DNA from 2 places in the Kutzneria viridogrisea DSM 43870 genome. Region 2 is predicted to be linked to the other one. Evidence: riboswitches for the same ligand, from Rfam matches in the RefSeq annotation. Region 2 holds a riboswitch; the other holds the start of a gene.
What was found. A riboswitch is a leader RNA that binds a small molecule or an ion and turns the genes downstream of it on or off. The one in region 2 is predicted to bind S-adenosylmethionine.
Positions count from the first base shown of each region.

Region 1 (5,154 bases), 990 kb from region 2:
GCAGAAGCGGATCAAGACCAACGAGGCCGCCCGCCTGCGCAACAAGGCCGTCAAGTCCAGCGTCAAGACCGCGATCCGCAAGGTTCGCGAGGCCATCGCGGCCGGTGACAAGGACAAGGCCGTCGAGCTGGTCCGTGCCGCCTCGCGCAGCCTGGACAAGGCGGCCAGCAAGGGCGTCATCCACGCCAACCAGGCCGCCAACAAGAAGTCGGCCCTGACCAAGCAGGTCAACGGCCTGGCCTGAGCCAGCAGCGCGAAGGGCCCCGCACCTGGTGTGCGGGGCCCTTCGTCGTTCTCGCCGTTCTCGTTACGGCAGCTCGTGCGCCCGCACGATGCGCAGCACGGCCCGCTCCAGCGCGTACTCCGGATCGGCGGCCATGCCCTTGACCTCGGCGTTGAGCCCGGCCACCACCTGCATGGCCTCGGCCAGCCCGGCCGGGGTCCAGCCCCTGGCCTGCCCCTGCGCCCGCTTGACCTTCCACGGCGGCATGCCCAGGTCACCGGCCATGCGGAACGGGTCGCCCCGCCCCGCCGAGGCCACCTTCGCCACCGTGCGCACGCCCTCGGCCAGCGCGTCGGCCACCAGCACGTGGGCCACCCCCAGCTGCATCGCCCAGCGCAGGGCCTCCAGCGCGCCGGGCAGGTCGCCGACCACGGTCTTGTCGGCCACCGCGAAGCCGGTCACCTCGGCCTTGCCCTGGTGGTAGCGCCGCACCTCGGCCTCGGTGATCCTGCCGTCGGTGTCGGCCACCAGCTGCGCGGCGGCGGCGGCCAGTTCACGCAGGTCCGAGCCCACCGCCTCGACCAGCGCCGCCAGCGCGGCCGGTTCGATCTTGCCGCCGGCCCGGCGCACCTCCTCGCGCACGAACGCGTCCCGGTCACCGGGCTTGGTGATCTTGGCGCACTCCACTACGGCGGCACCGGCCTTGCGCAGGGCGGCGGGCAGCTCCTTGGCCACCTTGCTGCGGCCACCGCCGGTGTGCTGCACCACGAGCACGATGCCGTCCGCGGGCTGCTTGGCGTAGGCGACCACCGCCTCGGCGATCTCCTTGCCCGCCTCCTGCGCGGCCTCCAGCACCACCACCCTGCCCTCGGCGAACAGCGAGGGGCTGAGCAGTTCGGCCAGCTCGGGCGGGGTGAGTTCGGTCACCCGCACCCGGCTCAGATCGGCCTGCGGATCGGCGGCGCGCGCGGTGTCCAGCGCGGCGCGCACGGCCCGCTCGACCAGCAACTCCTCCTCGCCCAGCACGAGTTGCAGCGGATCGGGCGTGACGGCGGGGGCACTCACGCGCCCATCCTGCCACGGTCCTCCCGCATCCTGGACTCGACTGGTCACCGGCCGATCCGGTGCCGTACCGTGACCTGCGAACTGCGGAAGTACAACTGAACACCGCTCATCCAGAGGGGCAGAGGGAACGGCCCGACGAAGCCCCGGCAACCGGCGTCACTCGTGACGTACCGGTGCCAATTCCGACCCACCCGTGGGAAAGATGAGGAGATTTCTCCCATGACGACGACTGTCGACGCCCGCTCCGCCTCGGGCACGTCCACCCTGGACCTCGGCCCCGCCCGCGCGCTGTCCTGCCGGGAGTGCGGCCACCAGATCCCGCTCGCCGCCGAATTCGCCTGTTCGGAGTGTTTCGGCCCGCTCGAGGTCGCCTACGACTTCGGGCGGATCCGCCGCGAGGACATCGAGGCCGGGCCCAAGTCGATCTGGCGCTACCGCGGCCTGCTGCCGGTGCCCACCGACGTGCAGAGCCACCCCAACACCGAGCCGGGCCTGACCAGGCTGGTGCGCGCCGAGCGGCTCGGTGCCGCGCTGGGCCTGCGCAACCTGTGGGTCAAGGACGACACCGGCAACCCCACGCACTCGTTCAAGGACCGCGTGGTCGCCGTCGCGCTGGCCGCGGCCCGCAAGCTGGGCTTCACCGTGCTGGCCTGCCCCTCCACCGGCAACCTGGCCAACGCCGTCGCCGCCGCGGCGGCCCGCGCGGGCTGGGAGTCGGTCGTGCTGATCCCCTCCTCGCTGGAGCGGGCGAAGATCCTCACGACCGCCGTGTACGACGGGGCGCTGATCGCCGTCGAGGGCAACTACGACGACGTGAACCGGCTGGCCACCCAGCTGGCCGCCGAGCACGAGGACTGGGCGTTCGTCAACGTCAACGTGCGGCCGTACTACGCCGAGGGCTCCAAGACCCTGGCCTACGAGGTCGCCGAGCAGCTGGGCTGGCGACTGCCCGGCCAGATCGTGGTGCCGGTGGCCTCCGGCTCGCAGTTGACCAAGGTGGACAAGGGTTTCCGCGAACTGGGCGAGCTGGGTCTGGTGGAGGCCAGCCCCTACAAGGTGTTCGGCGCGCAGGCGACCGGCTGCTCCCCGGTGTCCTCGGCGTACAAGGCGGGCACCGACGTGGTGACCCCGGTCCGCCCCGACACCATCGCGCGCTCGCTGGCGATCGGTGCGCCCGCCGACGGCCCCTACGTGCTGGACACCGTGCGCCGCACCGGTGGCGCCGTGGAGGACGTCACCGACGAAGAGGTGGTCGCGGGCATCCGGCTGCTGGCCAGGACCGAGGGCATCTTCGCCGAGACCGCGGGCGGGGTCACCGTGGCCACCGCCAAGAAGCTGGCCGAGAGCGGCAAGCTGGACCCCGACGCGGAGACCGTGCTGCTGATCACCGGCGACGGTCTGAAGACCCTGGACGCCGTGGCCGACCAGGTGGGGCCGCGCGCCACCGTGCCGCCCTCGGCCGAGGCCGTGATCGAGGCGCTCGGCCGCTGAGCCGGGTGCCCGCCGTGGACCGGGACGAGGCGTGCCACGGTCCACGGCGGGTCATCCACGCGTCCGGCTGGGGAGCGGGACGCCTGGAAGCGTCGAGGACCGTCCCCCCTCAGACACGACCCTCGGCTTGTCGGGAACAGTCCCCCCTGGTTCGGTTCCCGGCCACCACAGAAACTAGTGAGTCGGGGCCCGCCGGTCGTCCGACCCGGGATTGACCTTCCACCAGGCGTGTACCGCGGCTGCGGTATGCCGAAGTGCGGCGCGGACTGGATGCGGGACCGCTCCCCCTGGCGCTACCGTTCGCTGGTGAGGCCGATGCTGCTCCTGGCGCGATGGGTGCACGCGATCAACCCGGTCGTGCAGGACGTAGTTCTCGCCCTTGTCCTGCTCGCGATCACCATCGGCTACGCCTACAACAGCCACAACCCCGGCTTCGTTGGCTTCGACCCGCTCGCGATCGTGCTGACGTCGCTGACCATCCTTCCCGTCGCCGTGCGCAGGCTGGCCCCGGTGAGCAGCATGGCCGTGGTCGGGCTGGCCATGCTCGCCTGCTCCTTCAGCGGCTACATCGACGCGCTCGTCGACGTCGGCCTGCTGCTCACGATGTACACCGTGGCCGCCCAGTGCGCGCCCCGGCGGGCCAAGATCTGCGCGGCTTCCTCCTTCCTCGTGCTGATCCTGGTCGCCTCACAGGTGACCAGCTTCCACGTGCTCGCCGACGTGCTGATCGCCGCCGTGCTCACCACCGCCGCCTACGCGTTCGGCTGGGGCAGGCGCAAGCTCACCGAGCGCAACGAGCAGCTGGCCCTGCTCACCGAGCAACTGCGCCACGAGCACGAGGACCGCGCTGCGCGCGCCGTCACCGAGGAGCGGGTGCGCATCGCCCGCGAACTGCACGACGTGGTGGCACACCACATGTCGGTGGTCAGCGTGCAGGCCGGGCTGGCCCGCTACGTGTTCGAGTCCGACCCGGTCACCGCACGCGCCGCCCTGGGCACCATCGCCGACACCAGCAGTGAGGCGCTCACCGAGATGCGGCGACTGCTCAACGTGCTGAGGGTCGGCGCGGACGAGGGCGGTGACTACGCACCCGCGCCGGGGCTGGGCAGGCTCACCGAACTCGCCGAGCGGGTCCGCGCCGCAGGCGTGCCCGTGGAGGTGCGCACCTTCGGTGCAGCGCGCCCGCTGCCACCCGGCCTGGACCAGTGCGCCTACCGCGTGGTGCAGGAGTCGCTGACCAACGTGCTCAAGCACGCGCGGCCCGCCAGGGCCTCGGTGGACCTGGACTACGGTCGCACCGAGTTCACCCTGCGGGTGCGGGACGACGGAGCAGTGCGGGCCCCCGACGCGGCCGGGGAACAGCGCGGACAGGGCATCGCCGGGATGCTGGAACGCGCCAAGCTCTACGGTGGCAAGCTGAGCGCGGGCGCCGCGCCCGGCGGCGGCTTCGTGGTGACGTTGACCCTGCCGCTGGCCATGACCTGTGAGGGGGAGGCCGGATGATCGGCGTGCTGGTCGTGGACGACCAGGACCTGGTGCGCGCCGGGTTCGCCGCCCTGATCCGGGCCGCGCCCGGGCTGGACGTGGTCGGCGAGGCCACCGACGGGGCCGACGCCGTGCGCAAGGCCGCGGCCACCCGGCCCGAGGTGGTGCTGATGGACATCCGCATGCCGCACATGAACGGGGTGGAGGCCACCGAGCGCATCCTCGCCGCCGCCGGGGACAACCCACCCAGGGTGCTCATCCTCACCACCTTCGACCTCGACGAGTACGTCTACTCCGCGCTGCGGGCGGGCGCCGCGGGCTTCCTGCTCAAGGACACCCAGCCGGAGCGGCTGCTCGCGGCGATCACCACCATCGCCGCCGGGGACATGCTGTTCGCGCCCAGCGTCACCCGCAGGCTGATCGAGGCCTACGCCAAGCGCCCGCTCGCCTCGGGACCGCCTCCCGAACTGGAGTCGCTCACCGGCCGCGAGGTGGAGGTGCTACGACTGGTCGGCCGCAGCATGTCCAACTCCGAGATCGCCGACCACCTGGTGATCAGCGAGGCCACCGTCAAGACGCACCTCAACCGCGCCATGGCCAAGCTGAGCCTGTCCAGCCGCGCCCAGGTCGTGGCCCTGGCCTACGAGACCGGCCTCGTGGTGCCCCGCGTGGCACGGCACTAGTTCGTCGGACCGCACTCGCTGCGGGATCGGGCAACCGAGCTCATCCAGTGAGCGGGACTCGCGCGCCCCAGAGCGGGACTCGCCGGGGTGAGGGGTCAGTGGGGTGGGGCGCGGGGTTCGCCGCGGCGGGCCAGGTGGGGGTGGTCGCTGCCGGGCAGGACGGCCAGGTCGCCGTCCTGGTCGGTACGCAGCACGGTGGTGCCGCCG
Region 1 covers NZ_CP007155.1:1,793,926-1,799,079, reverse strand. The annotation lists gene rpsT (30S ribosomal protein S20) at 1-244, shown strand, start outside; gene holA (DNA polymerase III subunit delta) at 308-1,288, opposite strand; SAM riboswitch class I at 1,392-1,497, shown strand; gene thrC (threonine synthase) at 1,508-2,779, shown strand; gene KALB_RS08050 (sensor histidine kinase) at 3,095-4,282, shown strand; gene KALB_RS08045 (response regulator) at 4,279-4,947, shown strand; gene KALB_RS08040 (ComEC/Rec2 family competence protein) at 5,043-5,154, opposite strand, start outside.
Region 1: another riboswitch for S-adenosylmethionine. It lies ahead of thrC (threonine synthase); the one in region 2 lies ahead of KALB_RS03880 (methionine ABC transporter ATP-binding protein).

Region 2 (5,154 bases):
CCTTCTTCGAGTACAGGCCGAGCGGCTCCAGGTGCACCGCGGTGATCCACTGCAGCTTGGCGCCGTTCTTCGTCTCGAAGTCGGCCAGGTAGGGCTGGTGCTGGAAGTAGTTGGCGTCCAGCGACTTGTCCACCAGCGAGGTGTTGGGCGTGACGTAGTCGGTGAACTCCTTGACGTCCAGCTTCAGCCCCTTGGCCGAGGCCAGGTTGTCGGCCACGTACTTGAGGATCTGGCCGTGCGGGGTGGGGCTGACGCCGACCACCAGCGGGGCGTTCTCGTCGGGGGCCGAGCCCGCGCCGCCGCCGCACCCGGCGAGGGTGAGCGTGACGAGGGCAGCCGGGATCAACGCGCGGAGCTTCATGGGGGTGCTTTCCTCAGTGGTTCAGGCGGTGACGTGGCGGCGTCGGTCGATGAGCCGGGCCACGCGGTCGAACAGGAACTGGAGCAGCATGGCCAGCAGGCCGATGACGATCACGGTGGTCCACATGATCCGGTCGTCGTAGCGCTGGTAGCCGTAGCGGATGGCCAGGTCGCCGAGGCCGCCCCCGCCGACGACGCCCGCGATCGCGGAGAAGCCGACGAGGGTGACCGCGGTGACGCCGACGGCGGAGACCAGTGCGGGGGCGGACTCACCGAGCAGCACGCTGCGCACGATGCGCAGCCTGCTCGCCCCGGTGGTGACGGCGGCCTCCACCACCGTCGCGTCCACCTCCCGCAGGGCCGACTGCACCAGCCTGCCCAGGAAGGGCACGGCGCCGATGGCCAGTGGCACGATCGCCGCGGTCGGCCCGATCGAGGTGCTCAGCAGTGGTCGCGTGACGATCTGTTGCAGCAACACGATGAGCACGATGAACGGCACGGACCGGCCGAAGTCCGCCACGACGCCCAGGATCCGGTGCAGCACCGGCAGGGGCCGCAGCCCGTTGGGCGCCGAGACGTGCAGCAGCACGCCGAGCGGGATTCCGAACAGCGTGGCGAACACGGTCGCCACGGAGATCATGTAGAGGGTCTGGCCGAAAGCTGGCTGAAGCAGATCAAGCACTTCTGACCACGGAGTGGTCGGTCTCACGCTGCCACCTCGCTGCCGCTCGGCGGCGGCGTTCGCCCAGTCCCTGTACCCAACGGTGAGTTCGCAAGCTCACTCACGCAGCAACTCCCTGTGGTCCCTTGGGTGTCCGCCGCACAACAGCACCGGCCTCGGAGATCCACTCCAGGGCCGAGTCGGCCCGTTCCCCGTTGATGCCAACGCGGAACCGTGCGACCGGGGTCTCCCCCAGCCGGGTCAGGCCACCGCCGAGCACGGCGAGCTCGACGCCGAAGCGGTTGGACGCCTCGGGCAGCAGCGCGCCCACGGCGGCGAAACCGACCAGCACCACGTCGGCGACGCGGTCGTGCGTGCCGATCAGTCCTTCGCCCTGGTCCAGCCCGGGCAGCAGCGTGGCGGCGGTCCTGCTGTCCGCGTCGGAGACCAGGTCGAGCACCTTGCCGTGCTCGACGACCTTGCCGTCCTCCAGCACCGCGACGTCGTCGCAGATCCGGCGCACCACAGCCATGTCGTGCGTGACGACCAGGACCGTGACGCCGAGTTCGGCGCGGGCGCGGTCCAGCACGGTCAGCACCGAGCCGGTGGTCTCCGGGTCCAGAGCCGAGGTGGGCTCATCTGCCAGCAGCACGGCGGGGTTGGCCGCCAGCGCCCTGGCCACGGCCACCCGCTGGCGCTGTCCGCCGGAGAGCTGGTCGGGGTAGGAGGCCGCCTTGTCAGTCAGGCCAACGAGATCGAGCAGCTCGCCGACGCGCTTGCGCCGGACCGGGCCGTCCACACCGGCGCTTTCCAGTGGCAGCGCGATGTTCCCAGCAGCGGTGCGCTGACGCAGCAGCGAATCCCCTTGCGGGACAACGCCGATCTGCCTGCGCGCGGCACGCAGCCTGCTGCCGTCCAGCGAGACGAGGTCCGTGCCGTCGACTCGGATGGCCCCGCTGTCGGGGCGCTCCAGCAGTGCGATGCAGCGGGCGAGGGTCGACTTGCCTGCCCCGCTGGGGCCGACGACGCCGCACACAGAACCGGCCTGGACTTCCAGGCTGACCCCGTTGAGGGCGCGGACCGAACCCGCACGGGAGGAGAAGGACTTGACCAGGTTGTCGACTGTAATCACGATTGCTCCACAGCACGCGTGGCAGCGCACACCGACTAGCGGCGCCACTGTCCGAAGAGGACCGTCCTAACGGGACGAAGAAGACGTTCGAGTGAACTGACCGGGAAACGAGAGTTCGTCAGCCGTCGAGTCGACAGGCACTGACCGTACGACGGCACTGGTCGACTACTCGGCGGCGGGTCAGCGTGCGTGCCGCACACAGTCGCGTGAGGTCCATAGAAATCCTCCATCGGTCCTGGCGGTAGCACCTGCCCGCGAACGGGTGGTTGCTGCGGCGTCGTCGATCCAGGTCTCTCGGCCGCTCGGGATGGATGCACCAAGAGTAGACCCGACGCAACTGGAAGAAATCAAGCTACCGACACGAAGTTCCCCGGATCGTTCGGCAAATCACACTGCCGCCCGTGGATTGATCGCTACTTTGCGTACACAACAAACGGTTCCACGGCGTCGGGAGTTGTCCACAGGTACCCGAGTTGTCCACAGGCGGGTCCAGTTCAAGATCAACTAGGGGGTGCGGGCGGTAGACTGGAGCTGGGCACGCCCCCCAGGGAGTGGCGGGGGATGGACTAGTCCCCAGCAACGAGGGAACAGACCGGCCAGGTCCCGTGTTGCACGGGGTGTGGACGAGGTCAGGGGCTCAGCGGTCGGCGAGTTCGGCGATGCGCGCGAACTCGGTGATGCCGAGCTGCTCACCCCGGGTGGACGGGTCCACCCCGGCGGCGACCAGCAGTTCGGCGGCACGGTCGGCGGATCCGGCCCAGGTGGCCAGGGCGGCGCGCAGGGTCTTGCGGCGCTGTGCGAAAGCGGCGTCGACCAGCGCGAACAGCGATTCGCGGCGGACACCGGCCGGGGGTTCGCGGCGGGTGAAGGCCACCAGCGCGGAGTCCACGTTGGGCACCGGCCAGAACACCGAGCGCGGCACCGGACCGGCCCGGCGGGCATCGGCGTACCAGGCGATCTTCACACTCGGCACGCCGTACACCCGGCTACCAGGACCGGCGGCCATCCGGTCGGCGACCTCGGACTGCACCATCACCAGGCCGGTCCGCAGCGAGGGCAGCTCGGCGAGCAGGTGCAGCACGATCGGCACGGACACGTTGTACGGCAGGTTGGCCACCAGCGCGGTCGGCGCGGACCCGCCCTCGAGGATCTCCTGGGCGCCCACGCGCATCGCGTCGGCCCCGACCACGCGCAGCCGGTCGGCGAACTCGGGGGCCCGCTCGGCGGCGGTGCGGGGCAGCCGTGAGGCGAGCACCGGGTCGATCTCCACGGCGACCACCGAACGGCAGGCCGGCAACAGCCCCAGGGTCAGCGACCCGAGGCCGGGCCCGACCTCCAGTACGACGTCGTCCGCACGGAGACTGGCGGAGCTGACGATGCGGCGCACCGTGTTGGTGTCGTGCACGAAGTTCTGGCCCAGCTTCTTGGTCGGCCGGATGTCCAGTTCCTCGGCCAACGCACGGACCTCAGCGGGCCCCAGCAACTCGTACACGCAGGCGATCTTAGGTTCAGCTGATGCCGAGCTTGCCGGCGCACTCCCACGGCTGGTAGCCGCGAGCCGCACGGACCTTGTTGGCGATCGCGATCTGCTCCTCGCGGCTGGCCAGGTCGGCGCGCGGGGCGTACTGCCCACCACCGTTGGAGGTCCAGGTCCCCATGTCGAACTGGAGGCCGCCGTAGTAGCCGTTGCCGGTGTTGATGTGCCAGTTGCCGGTGGACTCGCACTGGGCGATGCGGTCCCAGACCGCGTCCCCGGCCATCGGCTTGGTGCCGACCTTGATGACCTTCGGCTTCATCGGCGTCAGCACGGTGACGGCGATCTGCTGCTTGTCGGTCTGCTTGCCGTTGTGCATCGTGACCCGGTAGGTCACGTTCTGCTTGCCCGCGGCACCGGGGTCGACGACGGTCTGCTCACCGCGTTCCATCGTCGGGTCGTTGATCTTCTGGACTTCCGGCTGGATGTCCTGCTGCTCCTGCACCACGGTGACGCCGTTGCGGCTGACCGAGACCTCGGCGCCGGTGGCGAGCTTGGTGCTGACGGCGGGGCTGACGTTGTCCTCGCCGCCGAGCGAGACGTTCAGCTCCTTGAGCAGCTCCTGGATGCTGACCGCGTAGGTCTTGAGCTGCTTGGGGGCGTTGCCGCCGTCGCTGAAGGTGATGGTCTTCGCGGTGCGGATGTCCACCGACATGCCGTTCAGCGGGATCTGCGCGCTGGGGTCGGCGGACATCTTGGTGTCGTCGGTCTTGACGCCCAGTTCCTGCAGGGCGGCGCCGACGGTGAGCGCCTTGACCCACTGGCTCTGCTGGACCCCGTCGACGGACAGGTTCATCATCCGGCCGCGCTGCAGCACGATCTTGCCGCCGTCGGCGATCTGCGTGCCCGCCGAGGGCATCAGGGCGTCGTGCGAGCCGGCGGCCAGGCCCTGCTTCTCCAGCACCTCGCCGACGGTCCCGGCGAAGGTGTGCACGGTGACCGGCTGGCCGTCCACGTCCACCGTGACGGCCTTGTCCATGGCCAGCGCGGTGGCGCCGCCACCGGTCAGGCTCACCAGGGTGGCCATGACGGCCGCCTTGATGAACCGGCGCTTCCAGACGGACTGGGTCTTCTCCTCGGTCTTGACCTTGACCTTGCGCTGGGGCTCGGGCACCAGGTTGGTGTCCTCGAGGCCGCGCTCGAGCTCTTCCCAGGTCTGCGACAGGCCCTCGGTGAGGGGCTCGTCGACGATCCGCGGGATGACCGTGGTCTTGGCGTTCATCAGGTCGAGGAGCTGGTCCAGCTCCATGTCGACCGAGGACAGCAGGTCCTGCGCGTCGGGGCCGAGGACGTCGAGCACGTCCTGGGTGGAGACGTAGGCGCCACCGGGCACGAACTGGCGGGTGGCCTCGAGCTCGGCCTCCCAGTCCCAGTCCCAGTCCAGGTCGGGCCGGACGGTCGACCAGTCGGTGCGCTCCGCGACGGCGACGCCGCCCGCGGGGGCCCAGAAGCCAGAGGTGGTGCTGC
Region 2 covers NZ_CP007155.1:802,144-807,297, reverse strand. The annotation lists gene KALB_RS03890 (MetQ/NlpA family ABC transporter substrate-binding protein) at 1-361, opposite strand, end outside; gene KALB_RS03885 (methionine ABC transporter permease) at 383-1,069, opposite strand; gene KALB_RS03880 (methionine ABC transporter ATP-binding protein) at 1,143-2,153, opposite strand; SAM riboswitch class I at 2,377-2,467, opposite strand; gene rsmA (16S rRNA (adenine(1518)-N(6)/adenine(1519)-N(6))-dimethyltransferase RsmA) at 2,791-3,645, opposite strand; gene KALB_RS50030 (resuscitation-promoting factor) at 3,662-5,154, opposite strand, start outside.